DNA from 2 places in the Ureibacillus chungkukjangi genome. Region 1 is predicted to be linked to the other one. Evidence: riboswitches for the same ligand, from Rfam matches in the RefSeq annotation. Region 1 holds a riboswitch; the other holds the start of a gene.
The links. Region 1 has a riboswitch for glycine ahead of gcvT (glycine cleavage system aminomethyltransferase GcvT). Riboswitches for the same ligand answer to the same signal wherever they lie in the genome.
Positions count from the first base shown of each region.

Region 2: it holds a riboswitch for glycine, as region 1 does, so the genes downstream of both, LG296_RS07440 (amino acid permease) here and gcvT (glycine cleavage system aminomethyltransferase GcvT) in region 1, are expected to answer to the same signal.

Region 1 covers NZ_CP085009.1:2,335,793-2,343,877, reverse strand. Annotated here, with positions in the region: gene comGB (competence type IV pilus assembly protein ComGB) at 1-992, shown strand, start outside; gene comGC (competence type IV pilus major pilin ComGC) at 1,048-1,335, shown strand; gene LG296_RS11605 (prepilin-type N-terminal cleavage/methylation domain-containing protein) at 1,325-1,801, shown strand; gene LG296_RS11600 (hypothetical protein) at 1,827-2,099, shown strand; gene comGF (competence type IV pilus minor pilin ComGF) at 2,075-2,533, shown strand; gene LG296_RS11590 (shikimate kinase) at 2,738-3,250, shown strand; glycine riboswitch at 3,383-3,476, shown strand; gene gcvT (glycine cleavage system aminomethyltransferase GcvT) at 3,752-4,855, shown strand; gene gcvPA (aminomethyl-transferring glycine dehydrogenase subunit GcvPA) at 4,879-6,225, shown strand; gene gcvPB (aminomethyl-transferring glycine dehydrogenase subunit GcvPB) at 6,218-7,687, shown strand; gene LG296_RS11570 (rhodanese-like domain-containing protein) at 8,053-8,085, opposite strand, start outside.
Region 2 covers NZ_CP085009.1:1,513,522-1,521,606, reverse strand. Annotated here, with positions in the region: gene LG296_RS07455 (NUDIX hydrolase) at 1-276, opposite strand, end outside; gene LG296_RS07450 (aldo/keto reductase) at 359-1,258, shown strand; gene LG296_RS07445 (VanZ family protein) at 1,255-1,761, shown strand; glycine riboswitch at 1,984-2,063, shown strand; gene LG296_RS07440 (amino acid permease) at 2,387-3,727, shown strand; gene LG296_RS07435 (YqkE family protein) at 3,778-4,053, opposite strand; gene LG296_RS07430 (alpha/beta hydrolase) at 4,375-5,421, shown strand; gene LG296_RS07425 (YneF family protein) at 5,518-5,739, opposite strand; gene sirA (sporulation inhibitor of replication protein SirA) at 5,933-6,361, opposite strand; gene LG296_RS07415 (ABC transporter permease) at 6,668-7,024, shown strand; gene LG296_RS07410 (PspA/IM30 family protein) at 7,044-7,685, shown strand; gene liaF (cell wall-active antibiotics response protein LiaF) at 7,825-8,085, shown strand, end outside.

The DNA.
Region 1 (8,085 bases):
CATTTCTTAACAGAGTTAGTACACTATTAAACGAAGGATACACCTTCTCAGATTCAATCGAAATGCTATTACCTTATCATGTAGATGACCCAAACGCTTGGCGTGTGATGATACTAGAAAAGCTGAAGAATGGGGAAGGTACTACAGAAATATTGGAGTGCTTTCAGATTCCCAAACATTTCCTGGTGGCCATTAAAATTTCTGAGGAAAGTGGAAAGCTTGCCGAAAGCCTACAAACGATTTCTAAGCAATTGGACTTCAACGAAAAAATGCGAAAAAAGCTGCTTAACCTTCTAAGCTATCCTGTGCTACTCAGTGTGTTACTTATAAGCATTTTCATAGCATTCCGCACTTACTTTCTTCCTAACATAACCCAAATTCTAAACACTCGATCTGATGGTGGGAATACAACAGTCTTAATTTCATCAATATTTCTTCGTCTTCCGGATGTCTTGTTTTTTACTTTAATAACAACTATTTGCCTCGTCACCACCGTTATTATCTACATCAAAAGATTAAACGTACAGCAACAATTACCTCTTCTGTTAAAGCTTCCGATTATTAATTACTTTTATAAAATGCATATTACAAATCACCTAGCTAAAACAATGGGGGATTTGTTGTTGGGAGGTTTTTCTCTTCAGCAGGCCTTAACAATCTTACAAGACCAACAATTAAATAAAATTCTGGCCTATGTGTCTAAGGAGATTGAGGGACAAGTCATATTCGGAGAGTCCCTTTCATCGGCTGTCTATAAACTAGGGTGGTTTTCTTCTAAATTTGAAGAGTTTATAAAGCATGGAGAAAATAGCGGTTATCTCGGGAGGCAGTTATTGATTTACAGTGAGTTAATCGATGAAAAAATACAGAACTTGATTAAAAAGGGTGTATCCATCATACAGCCACTTTTCTTTATCATAATCGCCTTAAGTATTATTGCGGCATATTTGAGTATTCTGCTGCCGATGTATGAGCTAATTGAAATAATTTAATAGGAGTGTGTTTTTCTTGAAAAGAATAAATGAAAAAGGATTTACCTTAATAGAGATGTTGATAGTCCTTCTGATCATCTCAGTTTTAGTACTGGTCACAGTACCAAATGTGACGAAGCACTTCGCAACCATTGATAACAAGGGGTGTGAAGCTTATTTGAAAATGGTTCAGGGACAAGTTGAGGCATATAAGCTTGACAATAATACACTACCATCAATAAGTGCTCTGCAAACAGGAGGGTACTTAAATGGAGATGAGGCAGCAAAATGTCCTAACGGTGACTTGATTGAGATTGAAAGTGATGGAAATGTCATTGCAGTGAAAAATACGAGTGGACAATAGTGGCATGGTAGACAAGCTGCATGGCAAAAGAGTAATGAACATGAGGGGCTTTACATTAATTGAAATGCTTCTTGTACTCTTTATTTTGCTACTTACAAGCTCCATAGTTTTTCAAATTACCCTCACACTTTCTGAAAAGTGGGTAGTAAATCAATTTTTTCAGCAGCTAATGCTAGATATTCAGGAGATTCAAGCGTTAGCTATAAAAAATGATGAGGCATTTTATATTCAATTTAATAGTTCGAATAATTATAAAGGGCATGGGATTTTCTCAGGAGAGATATTGTTTGAAAGAGAAATCCCACAAGGTATAAAGGTTGATATGACTAGTAATCTTAAACATTTCATGGTTTACCCGAGTGGTGATGTATCCAATTTTGGTACCATAAAATTTCATACGCCCTTTGGACAAACAAATTTGATTATTTATATAAAGGAAGGGCGGATGAGGTTAGTTGAATTGTAAAGGAATAGCATTTGTTGAAACTTTATTGACGGTAGCTATTATTTTAATCATAGCCGGCTCTTTGATTCCGTTAAGCTACCAGTTGAAGTCTTCTTTATATAACCAAAAATTAGAGCTGCATGCTTCAGAAACAGCATTGGATGCAGCAAAACAAATTAAAGCACAATCGAAAATTGCTGGCAGCAAAACCATAGAACTAAAAGAATTTCATTGGACATATGATGGGGAACAAATTTGTGTCCAATTTGAAAATTTAAGTGGAGAACAAGTTAAATGCATCAATCGAACCGGAGACTAATTGAAAGCAGCCAAGGCTATACACTTATTGAAGCACTCTTTTCCATTACAGTCTTTGTTCTTCTATCTCAAATCATGCTAGCCGTCCTAATTTGGATTGAGCAAATGAACACAACGGAGCTTTCAAATAATCAGGTAGCCTGGGAGCTTTTTGTAAATGACCTCCAGCAATTAGTGCTAAATGTGCGAGAGATAAAATTATCAAATGACACCAAATCCATGGAAATCTTCTACACAAATTCTAGTGGAGTAAAGAAAATAAACCGTAGTGGAGATGTCCTTAGGCTAATAGTTAATAATCAAGGAAATACTCCTTTATTAGTCGGTATTCAAAATGCTTGGTTTACTTGGGATGGCCAATATATGACGATATCAGTAATTTTTAATAATGGTATAGAAAAGGAGAGGAGGTTCTTTGTTCAAAATAGTACGTAATGAGAGTGGTGGAACCTTTATGCTTGCTATAATGTTACTATTCATAACAACTTCTTTTATTACTTTCTATTGTTTATCGTACCAATCGCAAAAATTGGTGTATAATTCATTGGAATTCGCCAATGTTCGTGCTACGATAAACCTACTGAAGGAAATTGGTAGTAAGTAGTAGAAAGATTTTGGAAAGTCAAAGAAGGTGATAGCATGCGAAAAATATATTTAGTAGGCTTCATGGGATGTGGTAAAAGCGCTATCGGACGAAGGCTAAGTTATTTTTTAAGACTACCATATTACGACATGGATCATGAGATTGTTCGTCAGCAAGGAATGTCAATACCTGAGATATTTGAAGTGTACGGGGAAGCTTATTTTAGAGCATTAGAAACAGAATTTCTTCTGAATTTCCGAGATGAAGCATGTATCATTGCAACAGGCGGTGGTGTAGCAATGAGCGAAGAAAATCGCAAAATCATGCGTCATTCCGGATTGGTACTTTTTTTAGATGCAACATTCGAAGACATTTATGTGCGTATCAAAAATGATAAGAATCGACCAATTGTGCAGCGTTCAACTAAAGAAGAGCTAGAGCAGCTGTATCAAACGAGAAGAAAATTCTATAGAGCTGCTAATCATATTCGAGTATTGACAGAGGGACGATCACTACGTCAAATTGTTGAATATATTGGGTTTCAGGTGAATCGTTTAAAAGGCGAATGATTTATATGTTTATTCTTTTGAATGTTCGTTTTTAAAGTTGGATTAAAAAAAGATTGCCTTTTCATAATGACCAATGTTAGGATATAGCCAAGAGATGTTATATTGTACATTGAATTTAGAATATTTGCGCGGATGATTGTGCGGGGAGAGAACGTGAAGAGCGTCGCCGAAGGAGCAAGTAGTGAAGAGCTATGAATCTCTCAGGCAAAAAGACTCGTACAGGACGCATCTCTGGAGAGTGCTGTTTCGATTTTATTTGATTCAGCCACCAAAGGGGAAAGCCAATTATCGATTCAAAAAGTGTATATCGATTTGGTGTAACTTTCAGGTGCAAGGACAGGGGATTCCTCAGGATTAAAGAGGATTCGTCTGTCCTTTTTTTGCGGATTGGAAGTGTTATAAAAGATATCCACGAATAATGTGACAGCAACTTGGCCGATTTGTGTTAAGTTGTGTTTTTCTATTGTGCAAATTATGGATAATACTAGGGGGACATGATGAATGGGAAATGAATTAAAGCGAACGCCATTATTTGATGAGTATGCAAAAAGCGGCGGGAAAACAATTGATTTTGGAGGTTGGGATTTACCAGTCCAATTCTCTTCCATTAAAGATGAGCATGACGCTGTTCGTCATCGCGCGGGCCTTTTCGATGTATCCCATATGGGTGAAATTATTGTAGAAGGTAAAGATGCACTGGCATATTTACAATTTTTACTAACTAATGATATTTCCAAAATTCAAATTGGTGGAGCACAGTATAATGCAATGTGCTATGAAAATGGTGGAGTTGTCGACGATTTATTAGTTTATCGACTTGAAGATGAGAAATTCTTATTGTGCGTGAATGCGGCTAACATTGAGAAAGATTTTGATTGGATGAAAGCTCAGGTTCAAGGTGAAGTAACGGTTACAAACAAATCCGAGGAATATGCACAAATTGCATTACAGGGTCCACTAGCTGAAGAAGTGCTTCAAACATTAACAGATGTAGACCTAAACTCTTTGAAATATTTTAAATTTATAGAAAACGCAGTGATTGCGGGTAACTCCGTATTACTTTCACGTACAGGTTATACAGGGGAAGATGGCTTTGAAATTTACGGTGAGCCTCAAGCAATCGTTGAGCTTTGGACAAAAATTCTAGAAGCTGGAAAAGACAAAGGTGTTGTACCTGCTGGGTTAGGTGCCCGTGATACCTTACGTTTTGAAGCGTGCCTGCCACTTTATGGTCAAGAGCTTTCAAAGGACATTTCACCTCTAGAGGCAGGAATTGGTTTTGCGGTAAAGCTTCAAAAAGAGAGCGACTTTATCGGAAAAGCGGCATTAGTAGCTCAAAAGGGAAATGGCTTAGCTAAAAAGCTTATTGGTGTTGAAATGATTGATAAAGGGATTCCTCGTCATGGCTATAAAGTATTTAAAGATGGCGTTGAAATCGGTGAGATTACTACGGGAACTCAATCGCCATTAACAAAAAGAAACATCGGTTTAGCCTTAATTGATGCAAAATTTGCTCAATTAGATACAGAGCTAGAAATAGAGATTCGCAACAAAAAATTGAAGGCGCACACATGTGCAACTCCTTTTTATAAACGCTCAAAATAAATTGTGAAAAGAGGCTTAATAAAATGGTACATCGTTATCTTCCTATGACAGAACAAGACAGAAAAGATATGCTAGCAACAATTGGTGTGGAAAGTGTTGACGAGTTATTTTCAGATATCCCTGAGAGTGTTAGATTCCAAGGGTTATACAATATTAGAGAAGCAAAATCAGAATCTGCCTTACTAAAAGAGTTAAAACAGCTTGCAGCTAAAAATGAAGACACTGATTCAAATGTTTCCTTCCTTGGTGCTGGTATTTACAATCACTATAAACCTGTTATTGTTGACCATGTTATTTCTCGTTCTGAATTTTATACTGCATACACACCATATCAGCCTGAAATTTCACAAGGGGAATTACAAGCAATTTTTGAATTCCAAACAATGATTGCGGAACTAACTGGAATGGATCTTGCAAACTCATCAATGTATGATGGAGGAACTTCTTTAGCAGAAGCAGGTATGCTGGCAGCAGGTCATACTCGTCGCAAAAAGCTATTAGTTTCTGAAGCAATCCACCCTGAATATCGTGATGTAGTGGCTACATATGCATATGGACAATCAATCGAAATTGTTCTAGTACCAACAAACAATGGAGTAACAGATATCGAGCAATTAAAAGAGCTAATTGACGATAATACAGCAGGCGTTATGGTGCAATATCCTAACTTCTTTGGTCAGGTTGAAGATCTTCAAACGCTGGGTGACATCACTCATGAAGCAAAAGGATTATTTATCGTTTCCGCAAATCCTCTTGCTTTAGGTATCCTTACACCTCCAGGTAAATTAGGAGCAGATATTACCGTTGGGGATGCACAGGTATTTGGAATTCCAGAAAGCTTTGGTGGTCCTTACTGTGGTTATTTCGCTACGACAACGAAACTGATGCGTAAGGTTCCAGGTCGTTTGGTAGGTGAGACGGTCGATCAGGAGGGGCGTCGAGGCTATGTATTAACCTTACAAGCGCGCGAGCAGCATATTCGTCGAGAAAAAGCTACTTCTAATATTTGTTCAAACCAAGCTCTATTAGCTCTTGCAGCATCAGTTGCAATGACAGCTCTTGGTAAAAAAGGTGTTCAAGAAATGGCAAAGCAAAATATTGTGAAAACACGTTATGCGAAAAACGCTTTCGAAGCAGCAGGTTTCACAGTACCTTTCCAGGGTGCCCATTTTAATGAAATTGTAGTGAAAACAAATAAGGCTGTATCGGATATCAATAAACAGCTTATTGAAGATGGAATTATTGGTGGATTTGACTTAGGCAGAACTTATCCTGAGCTGGAAAACCATGTGTTACTAGCAGTTACAGAACTACGTACAAAAGAAGAAATCGACGCATTAGTTGAGAAAATGGGGGCTTACAATGCATAACGAAAATCAATCACTCATTTTTGAATTATCCAAAGAAGGTCGAGTAGGCTATAGCTTACCAGAATTAGATGTGCAGGATTTTGATTTAACAGAACTATTACCAGAAGGTTTTGTCCGTGAAGAAGCTGCTGAATTACCAGAAGTGGCAGAGCTTGATATCATGCGTCACTATACGGCATTATCTCGTCGTAATCACGGTGTAGATTCTGGTTTCTACCCATTAGGCTCTTGTACGATGAAATATAATCCGAAAATAAATGAAAATGTAGCTAGATTATCAGGCTTTGCTAACATACATCCTTTACAAGATGAAGCAACTGTACAAGGTGCAATGGAATTACTCTATGAGCTTCAAACTTCTTTAGTAGAGATTACGGGAATGGATGAAGTGACATTACAGCCAGCAGCAGGAGCACATGGTGAATGGACAGCATTAATGATGATTCGTGCGTTCCATGAAGCAAATGGTGAAGGTCATCGTAATAAAGTAATCGTACCGGACTCTGCTCATGGTACAAATCCAGCTTCAGCTACTGTTGCAGGCTTTGAAACTATCACTGTTAAATCAAACGAAGATGGTTTAGTAGATTTAGACGATTTACGTCGTGTTGTTGGTGAAGATACAGCAGCTTTAATGCTGACAAACCCGAATACTTTAGGGTTATTCGAAGAAAATATTTTAGAAATGGCTGAAATCATTCATGGTGTTGGCGGTAAGGTTTATTATGATGGAGCTAATTTAAATGCTGTTATGAGTAAAGCACGTCCTGGGGATATGGGCTTTGACTGTGTGCATTTAAACCTTCATAAAACATTTACAGGACCTCATGGTGGTGGTGGACCAGGTTCAGGTCCAGTTGGTGTAAAAGCGGATTTAATTCCTTTCTTACCTAAACCAGTACTAGTGAAAAAAGAAGATGGATCATTCCATTTTGACTATGATCGACCTCAAACAATTGGTCGTGTAAAACCTTATTACGGGAATTTTGGTATTAATGTTCGTGCCTATACTTATATCCGTACAATGGGACCGGATGGTTTAAAAGCGGTAACTGAGTATGCTGTACTAAATGCAAACTATATGATGCGTCGTCTAGAGTCTTACTTTGACCTACCATATAATCGCCATTGTAAGCATGAATTCGTTCTTTCTGGCCGTCGTCAAAAGAAATTGGGCGTTCGTACGTTGGATATAGCTAAACGTTTACTAGATTTTGGATACCATCCACCAACAATCTATTTCCCATTGAATGTTGAAGAGGGAATGATGATTGAGCCGACAGAAACAGAATCTAAAGAGACTTTAGATGCTTTCTGTGATGCAATGATTCAAATCGCAAAAGAAACAGAAGAAAATCCTTCAATCGTTCAAGAAGCACCACATACAACAGTAATCAGCCGTTTAGATGAAACGCGTGCCGCTCGTACACCTATTCTTCGTTATACTAAAATCGAAGGCTAATAGAGTTAGACGTCTCGACTAACGAGGCGTCTTTTTCTTTGTTGCTGATAATTATCAAAAAAATGACAGTACACAACATATATTAAAATGCAAATAGTAGGTTTGTATGTTGATTTGAAACACTGGTAACTAATGTGACTATATAATAGGAAGAAACTCGTGTTTTATCTTTGGAGGATAACGCTCTTTTCATCTTTTTGTGGGATAGAAAAATGCTAAATGCGAAGTGAAAAATAAATATTTTGAATCATTTTTTAGGCGAGAAATCTCGCAATTTGAGTTTCCTCAGTTTTTAGAAGGTGAGAAGCAAATATAAAAAACACAACTCGATTATTTATAACCTGAGCTGTGTTTTTCAAATTTGCTTAAGCTTTTGATTTTACTTTACCTGACCAAGT
Region 2 (8,085 bases), 820 kb from region 1:
TTCTCGTCTTGCTGTATGCTCTGGGGCCTCCCCTGGCTCTAACTTACCAGCTGGAATCTCAATAATCGATCTCTCAAGCGCTTTACGATATTGCTCCACCAGTACGAGTTTACCTTCAGCTGTAATCGCAATAATGGCAACTGCTCCAGGATGGTTTACAATCTCCCTTTTTGATTCCTTTCCATTTGGCAATAAAACATCATCGACCTTCAATGAAATAACCTTACCTGCATAGATTGGAGTTGAATGTAGTGATTTTTCCTCAAATTTCTTCATTTCAAATGCCCTCGCTTGTCGTATTTATTGTTTTCATTGTACCATTAGTGAAGAATTTCTTTGAAGGAAAGAGGGTTATGTAATGAAAAAAAGAACGCTTGGAAACAGTGATATTGAAATTTCAGAAATCAGTTTAGGCTGCATGTCCCTTCCAACTTCATTAGCTGACGCAAAACCAATTGTAGAAACAGCCCTTGAATCAGGGGTTAACTATTTCGATACTGCAGACCTTTACGACAAAGGGATAAACGAAGAAATTGTTGGAGAGCTTTTAAAATCTCACCGTCACGATATCGTGCTTGCAACGAAAGTCGGAAACCGCTGGAATACTGGCGAAGATGGCTGGCATTGGGATCCATCCCCTGCACATATTGAAAACGCCGTGAAAATGAGCTTAAAGCGTCTGAAAACGGATTATATTGATGTCTATCAACTGCATGGTGGAACTATTGATGACCCTTGGGATGAAATTATTTCAACCTTTGAGCAGCTGAAAAAAGAAGGCTATATTAGACAATACGGCATCTCCTCTATTCGTCCAAACGTGTTTAGATCCTTCCTAGAACGCAGCCATGGTATATCCAATATGATGCAATATAGCATTTTAGATCGCCGCGCAGAAGAATGGTTTGACGAAATTTCAGAAACGAATGCATCGGTTGTGACTCGAGGCTCCATTGCAAAGGGTTTATTGACAAATGAGTGGCAAAAACGACTAGAAAACTCAAATGGCTATCAAACCTACTCTAAGGAAGAATTACAAAAGACATTAACAGAATTGCAGGATGCTTACGAGGATATTCACGCACTTAGCATCGCTTACAATTTAAGCCACCCAGCTATCGCATCAACTGTAATTGGAGCTAGCTCAAAGCAGCAATTCCTGGATAATCTGAGGGCCTACGAAAATTCACAAACAATCAAAGACTTTTCACCAATTGACCAAATTACTAAGAAAGAAGTTTATTCTGAGCACCGATGAAAAAATATCTCTTCATAATTATTGCCGTATTAATTTTATTATTTTGTGTATCAAGTATGACCTACGAACAGCAAACAATCGTACCAACCTTACAGGAAACGTTAGGCAACCAGCCTTTCTATAATCTATTGAGCAAGATTGAAGTAACTTATTGGGGGAAAACCATTTCAGTTGAAACTCGTGGCTATTACTATTTCATCGAATTCCTAGTTCGAAAAGGACTACATTTTGTCGGCTATGGCTGTATTGCCATTCTATTTTATTTAATGTATCGCAAGTTCAAAGTGCAATTTTCAGTAATTTGCGCGCTCCTGTCTACATTTATAGTTGCTTCACTTGACGAATTCCGACAAACCTTTATCGCTGGAAGAACAGGTATTTTCGACGATGTAATTCTGGATACTGCCGGGGCAATTACGTTTCTCATTGTCTTTAAGATTGGATATGTCCTCTATCAAAAAATAAAAAGTCCCTCATTAAGAGCTAATAGTGCGAGCGATTAGAGAATGTAACATTTCTATGTTATGTTCTCTTTTTTGTTCAATATCATTATTTTGTCATTTTTCTTAACAATCTTATTTTTGTTAAACTACTAGACCGTCTTTACTTTTTTGATATAATGACACATATCAGCAGGTTGCTGATCGCTCTACTAGGACGTTTCATATATAGAGTTCAGTAGAGATAAATTTAATAGCGGTGATTGCTATGGGATGACTATAGCAGGAGCAATTTCTGGAGAGATCGCATTATTTTGCGACGCCGAAGGGTTCACAATCTCAGGCAAAAGGACAGAAAAGGTAACAACATAGAAACAGGATTATTCTTATTTGTAGAATAATGCTTTTTACTATTTTCTTTTTGTTATTTTTTTAATGTCATGAGATGGGAGAACTATTTTCCTATCTCATTTTTTATTTTTCAGCTATTGTTTTAAATGATTTTGAAGCTTGTTTAGGGATTTGACGGATATTTTGAAAAAGCTGGCGGATTTCGGCCACATCTTGGCGGATAATTCACAAAAGCTGGCGGATAATTCTCCGATGATCTACATATGTAATATTCCCCTCCCTACTCGCATGCTTCGAAACCAAAGGCATTACCGCTCACTTTATAGGGGGCAAAAAAATGGAAGAACAGCAAGAACTAAAAAGAGATTTAAAAAACCGCCACGTACAGCTAATCGCAATCGGTGGCACAATCGGAACTGGCCTATTTTTAGGCTCCGGGAAAGCAATTGAAAAAGCTGGCCCATCCATCCTTCTCGTGTACTTAATCATCGGGATATCACTCTTCTTTGTCATGCGAGCCTTAGGAGAATTACTGCTTTCAAATGCTGGCTATCAATCATTTACCGACTTTGCAGGAGTGTACGTTGGACCATGGGCTGGCTATATTACAGGGTGGACATACTGGTTTTGCTGGATAATGACAGCCATGGCTGACATTATCGCAGTTGGCTTATACGTAAGATACTGGTTTGACATCCCGCAATGGGTTCCAGCAATCATTTGTTTAATCATCCTATTAGGCTTGAATTTACTAACTGTAAAGCTATTTGGAGAATTAGAGTTTTGGTTTTCATTGATTAAAGTCATTACAATCATAGCACTTATCGTAATCGGAATTATCCTATTAGTTATCGGCTTCAAAACTGACACAGGAACCGTTTCCGTAAGTAATCTATGGGAGCATGGCGGCTTCTTCCCGAACGGATTTACCGGATTTTTATTTGCATTCCAAATGGTTGTGTTCTCCTTTGTTGGGGTTGAGTTAGTCGGTGTTTCAGCTGCCGAAACTGCAAACCCTAAAAAGAATATTCCATCTGCGATCAATAAAATCCCAATTCGGATCTTACTGTTTTACGTAGGGGCTATCTTTATCATCCTATGTATCAAGCCATGGACTGAGCTAAGCGCCACTAGCAGCCCATTTGTTCAGATTTTCGCTCTTGTCGGAATTCCTATTGCTGCAGCCCTTATTAACTTTGTTGTGTTAACTTCAGCCGCATCTGCCGGAAACAGTGGCTTATTCTCAACAAGCCGCATTCTATTTAACTTAAGCAATAATAAGCAAGCCGCAAAACCATTAGGAAAATTAAATAAAAACGCAGTCCCGTCAAATGCACTTTTCCTATCTTCTATTGTTGTATCAATCGGTGCCCTTTTAAGCTATGCGATTCCTGACTCAGCTTTTAGCATTGTAACGACAGTTAGTGCGATTTGCTTCATTTGGGTGTGGAGCATAATTCTGATTTCACATATTCGCTACAAAAAAATTCGCCCAGATTTACACAGAAACTCGATTTTCAAGGCGCCACTCACACCTTTTATCAACTATGCCGTGTTAACGCTATTTGTTGGAGTACTTATAATCATGTTTATTGCAGAAGAAACAAGAACAGCACTACTCTTTACACCAGCGTGGTTTATCGTTCTTATCATTACGTACTCAATAAGAAAGAAGTAAATAAAAAAGCAGCACTCATTCGTTCAAATAAAATGAGTGCTGCTTTTCCTTTAAAACTTCGAGCCCTGATCGCCGTACTTATCTAAAAGCTCTTCAAAGCTCATATTTTTCTCTCTTTGTTTACGCTCGAACACTAGTCTTGCTTGGCGTTCCTCTTCCTTTGCCTGCTCTTTCTCAACTAAGCTTTTTTTCGCTTCTTTAAGCTTTGCTAGAACATCGTCATTTAGTTGGTCCTGTAAAGTTAAACCATCATCAGTTTTCGCAGCCTGATTTTGTCTTTGACCGCCCTGGCTCTGATTTTGACCTTGCTTTCTCTTTTTCCCCATTTATATTCACCTTCTTACAATTTTCAAATTCCATTCTATAGTTTACCATGATTCCTCAATAATTCGCATTCACAAGCAATCTACCAACATCACTTATCCAAGTCACAAACATGAACCCTTCGAATGATACTTGCGTAATATAATAATAATCATCCTCATTTTCATAATGCTGTCTGTCCTTGCTTCATTTCGTAAATTAATCAAAGGTTTGGCAAATCATCCCTTATCTTTATTAAAAACTTAGTTATAGTGATACAATTATAATATTGGTGAATAGTGTCAGCCGAATGTTAGATACTAATGAAGAATCGAGGTGTTTTTATGAAACGAAAAAAATTTTTATGGGCTTCAAGTATTGTTACATCCATACTTTCTACAGGTGCTGCGATCTTCGGATATGTTGTGACCAATCAACTTATGTACATTAAAAAGAAAGATGTTGATTTTGTCTATGATCGTGAATTAAAAGCACAACGTTTTGACGAAAAATGGTTTAACAAATGCCCAAAGGAAGAACTAAGTATTGACTCTCCCAACGGCTATCCGATAAAAGGAATCTTTCTAAAACCACTAGAAACAAAAAATACAATCATCATCTGTCACGGTGTTACCGAGAACAAAATCAGTATGGTCAAATATGCACGAATGTTCGAAAGACTTGGCTACAACACCTTCGTTTTCGACCACAGACGACACGGAGACTCCGGTGGAAAAACAACAAGCTATGGCTACTACGAAAAATTTGATGTCGCAGCTGTCGTACAAACCGTAAAATCTATCGTTGGCGAAGGTGCAATAATCGGCATCCAAGGCGAATCAATGGGTGCAGCTAGCATGATCCTTTACGCAGGACTCATAGAAGATGGCGCAGACTTTTACATCGCAGACTGCGGATTCTCCAATTTCTCAGAGCTCATCTCACAAATCCTGATGAAAACAACCTATCTGCGAACCAAAATTCCAATTCACCTAGCCAACCTCTTCCTTCGCTTGCGTGATGGCTACACATTCAAAAGCGTCACACCAAAGGAAGCAATCAAGAACATCACCTCCCCTGTACTCTTCGTCCATAGCATGGGAGACGACTTCATTCTACCTTACATGACAGAAGAAATGTACGAAGAAAAAGAAGGCCCGAAAATGATCAAGCTCTTCGAAAAAGGCGGTCATGCCGAATCCTTCAACGAAAACCCTGGCGAATACGAAAAAACTGTCCGACAATTTTTAGAAACCTATGTTATGAAAAAACCAAGCGAAACGGTTGAAACAACGCTAGAAGAAATAATTGCCGCAACAAGTGAAATTCCACTGGACGAAATCAAACCGCAAACAAACAAGATGCCGCTCGACGAAAAAGAAATCTCCTAACAAAAGAGACCGTCTCAAAAAACTTGAGACGGTCTCTTTTGGCACATAAAAAGCAAAACAACAGTTTTACATACGTAAACTGTTGTTAGATTACAATTATTTATCTTGTAATTTATTCATTTGTGACATCATTTGACGCACTTGTTTTTCGGACGGTTTACGTCCCATTTGAGCCATCATCACACGAATCATTTGTTCGTTGATCGGTGGGTTTTCTTTTAAGTATTTCATCATATATTGACGAGCTAGATAGAAGCCTAATGCTGCTCCCCCTGCTAATGCTACGATGATAAGTACAATTGCAAGCCATAAACTCATTTGTGCCTACCTCCTCCACTATCCTTGTTACCACGAATCCTATCTTATATATGCCTTTGATAGAGGAAAAACCCTCTCAAAAACAACACAAAGATAAACTCTCCATGAAGGATTATACACTAATAACTACATTGTTACTAGCTATTCAGTAGTTTTTTTCAAGTAGTATAGGCAATTTCACATGAAAATATCTCTAGTAGGAAGCATGCTTAATAGGCTTCAACCATCCACATTCGGAATCCTCTGCATTAAATGCAATGAAAGAATCATTCATTTGACTAAGGCTATGGAACAAATCCAAATCTAACATTCGCGAGCCCTCACAAATTGCTTCTATATGATGCGTACATACTTTTATTTTCAAACCACCTTTAAATTGATGCTCAAACCTCATATATTCATCCACCCATTGGATAGTTGGAAAACTTTTCTTTAAATGATCATAAAGTACGCCTTGCACCATTCTTCCTTCAATTGGTTCACAGAGATAGCTTAGCTGCTTGCTAACAGAGGACTCGAGAGCTCGCTCTTTTGTCGATACCATTTCAAGAAGCTGTCTTTCTCTTCCAAATACAAATGATTGGTACTGTTTTTTAATATGAAAAATTGAATAGATTCTCATCTTTCGTCCTCCTCTCTATAAACACATTATAAAAGAAAGATTTCGAATTTTTTGTCAAAAGGTGTCCGAACTCTATTACTTTTTTTGTCAAAATAGAGTGAAACGTACAATTCGTTCACTTTTCCTAGATGCCCTCAGCCTAGAGACCTAGTGCAAAATGCAATTCGAGGCCGTTTTAAGAAATTAGTTGCAAGTGTAACATAAAGCTATAAGAAAACACGATACGCTCAAGGCTGAGCAATATCGATGTCTTTTAATACTGATACCCAAACTAAAGGATCAGTAACACGAAAGGAGCTAGAAACAATGAAAAAATTTTTCTTCTTAGTTGTCGGTGCAATCGCAGCAATTGTTGCCCTTAGCATGTTAGGACCATTAGTAGGATTCGGCTTCTCTGCACTGCTTGTCTACCTAGGCATGCACTATTATGTGAAGACAAATTCTAAATTTGGAAAAGTATTTTGGGTGGCGCTTGGTTTAATCGGAATTTTCACAGCCATCTCAAATATCCCAGCACTAGTGGGGCTTGCTGCAATCTTCACAGTCTATGTTCTTTATAAAAAGTGGAACAATGAAGAGGTTTCATTTAGCAAATCAAAAGCTATCAAAGAAGACGATCCATTCACAAACTTTGAAATGGAATGGGCAAAGCTAACAAAATAAAATTTAAGGAGAGATTTAAATGGTAGGTTTACTAAAAAGATTTCGTTACACTTTAGAGGCAGATTTACACCAATTATTCGATAAAAAAGAAAGCAAAAATCCACTTGCAATGTTAAATCAATACATTCGCGAAGCAGAAAAACAAACAGAGCAAACTGGGAAATTATTAGCTCGCCAAGCACAGCTAAAAGAACAGCTTCAAAGTGAATTAAAAGAAACAACTGTAATGCTAGAAAAAAGAACGAAGCAATTACAGCTAGCAGAGCAAGCAAATGAAGTAGATTTAGTAGGCTTCGCTTCTTTAGAGGTTGAAACTTACAAAACTCGTCAAGCGACTTTGTTCAACTCTATCGAGCAGTGCAACAAGGAATTTGTTGAGCTTGAGCAAAAGTTCGAAACAATGAAGCACAAGATTAAAGATATGAAGGTTCGCCAGCTTCAACTAATGGGCAAGGAAAATGTCACTCGTGCACATCATAAAATGGATGAGGTTTTAAAATCAAAGGATGAATCAGAATTCGATGATTTATCAGCTTATATCGAAAATTTAGCCGATAAAATCGAACAAGATTATGAAAGAACTCAGCTAGAAGCTCGCCTAGCAGGCCTTGAAAAAGCTAACCCTGCCCCAGCTACTATCGAAATAAAAAAAGAAGCTTAAAGCATAAGAAAATCTACCAGCTCGATTACTGAATCATGCTATAATGACAATTGTTAGGAGAAGGCAAATACGTCTTCTCCTATGGTTTTTGAAAAGAGTAGAATGGCTGCATACAACAAGAGCAAAAGGAGGAACCGATATGAACAGATTTAGTACGAACCAATTAACGTTTATGGCGATAGCAGTTCTTTTAATTGTGTTCGTGGAGCTTACAATTTTCGGGAATGACAGCACCTTTTTGATAATCATTGGCGCAATTCTACTTTATTATAGCTTTTCAAAAAGTAAGAAATATTTGTTTTGGAGTGGCTGTTTCCTTATCTTTCTTGCGATTTTGTCCTTATGGAGCTTACGTCTATTAATCGTTGGGGTTCTAATTTACATACTTTATAAACATATG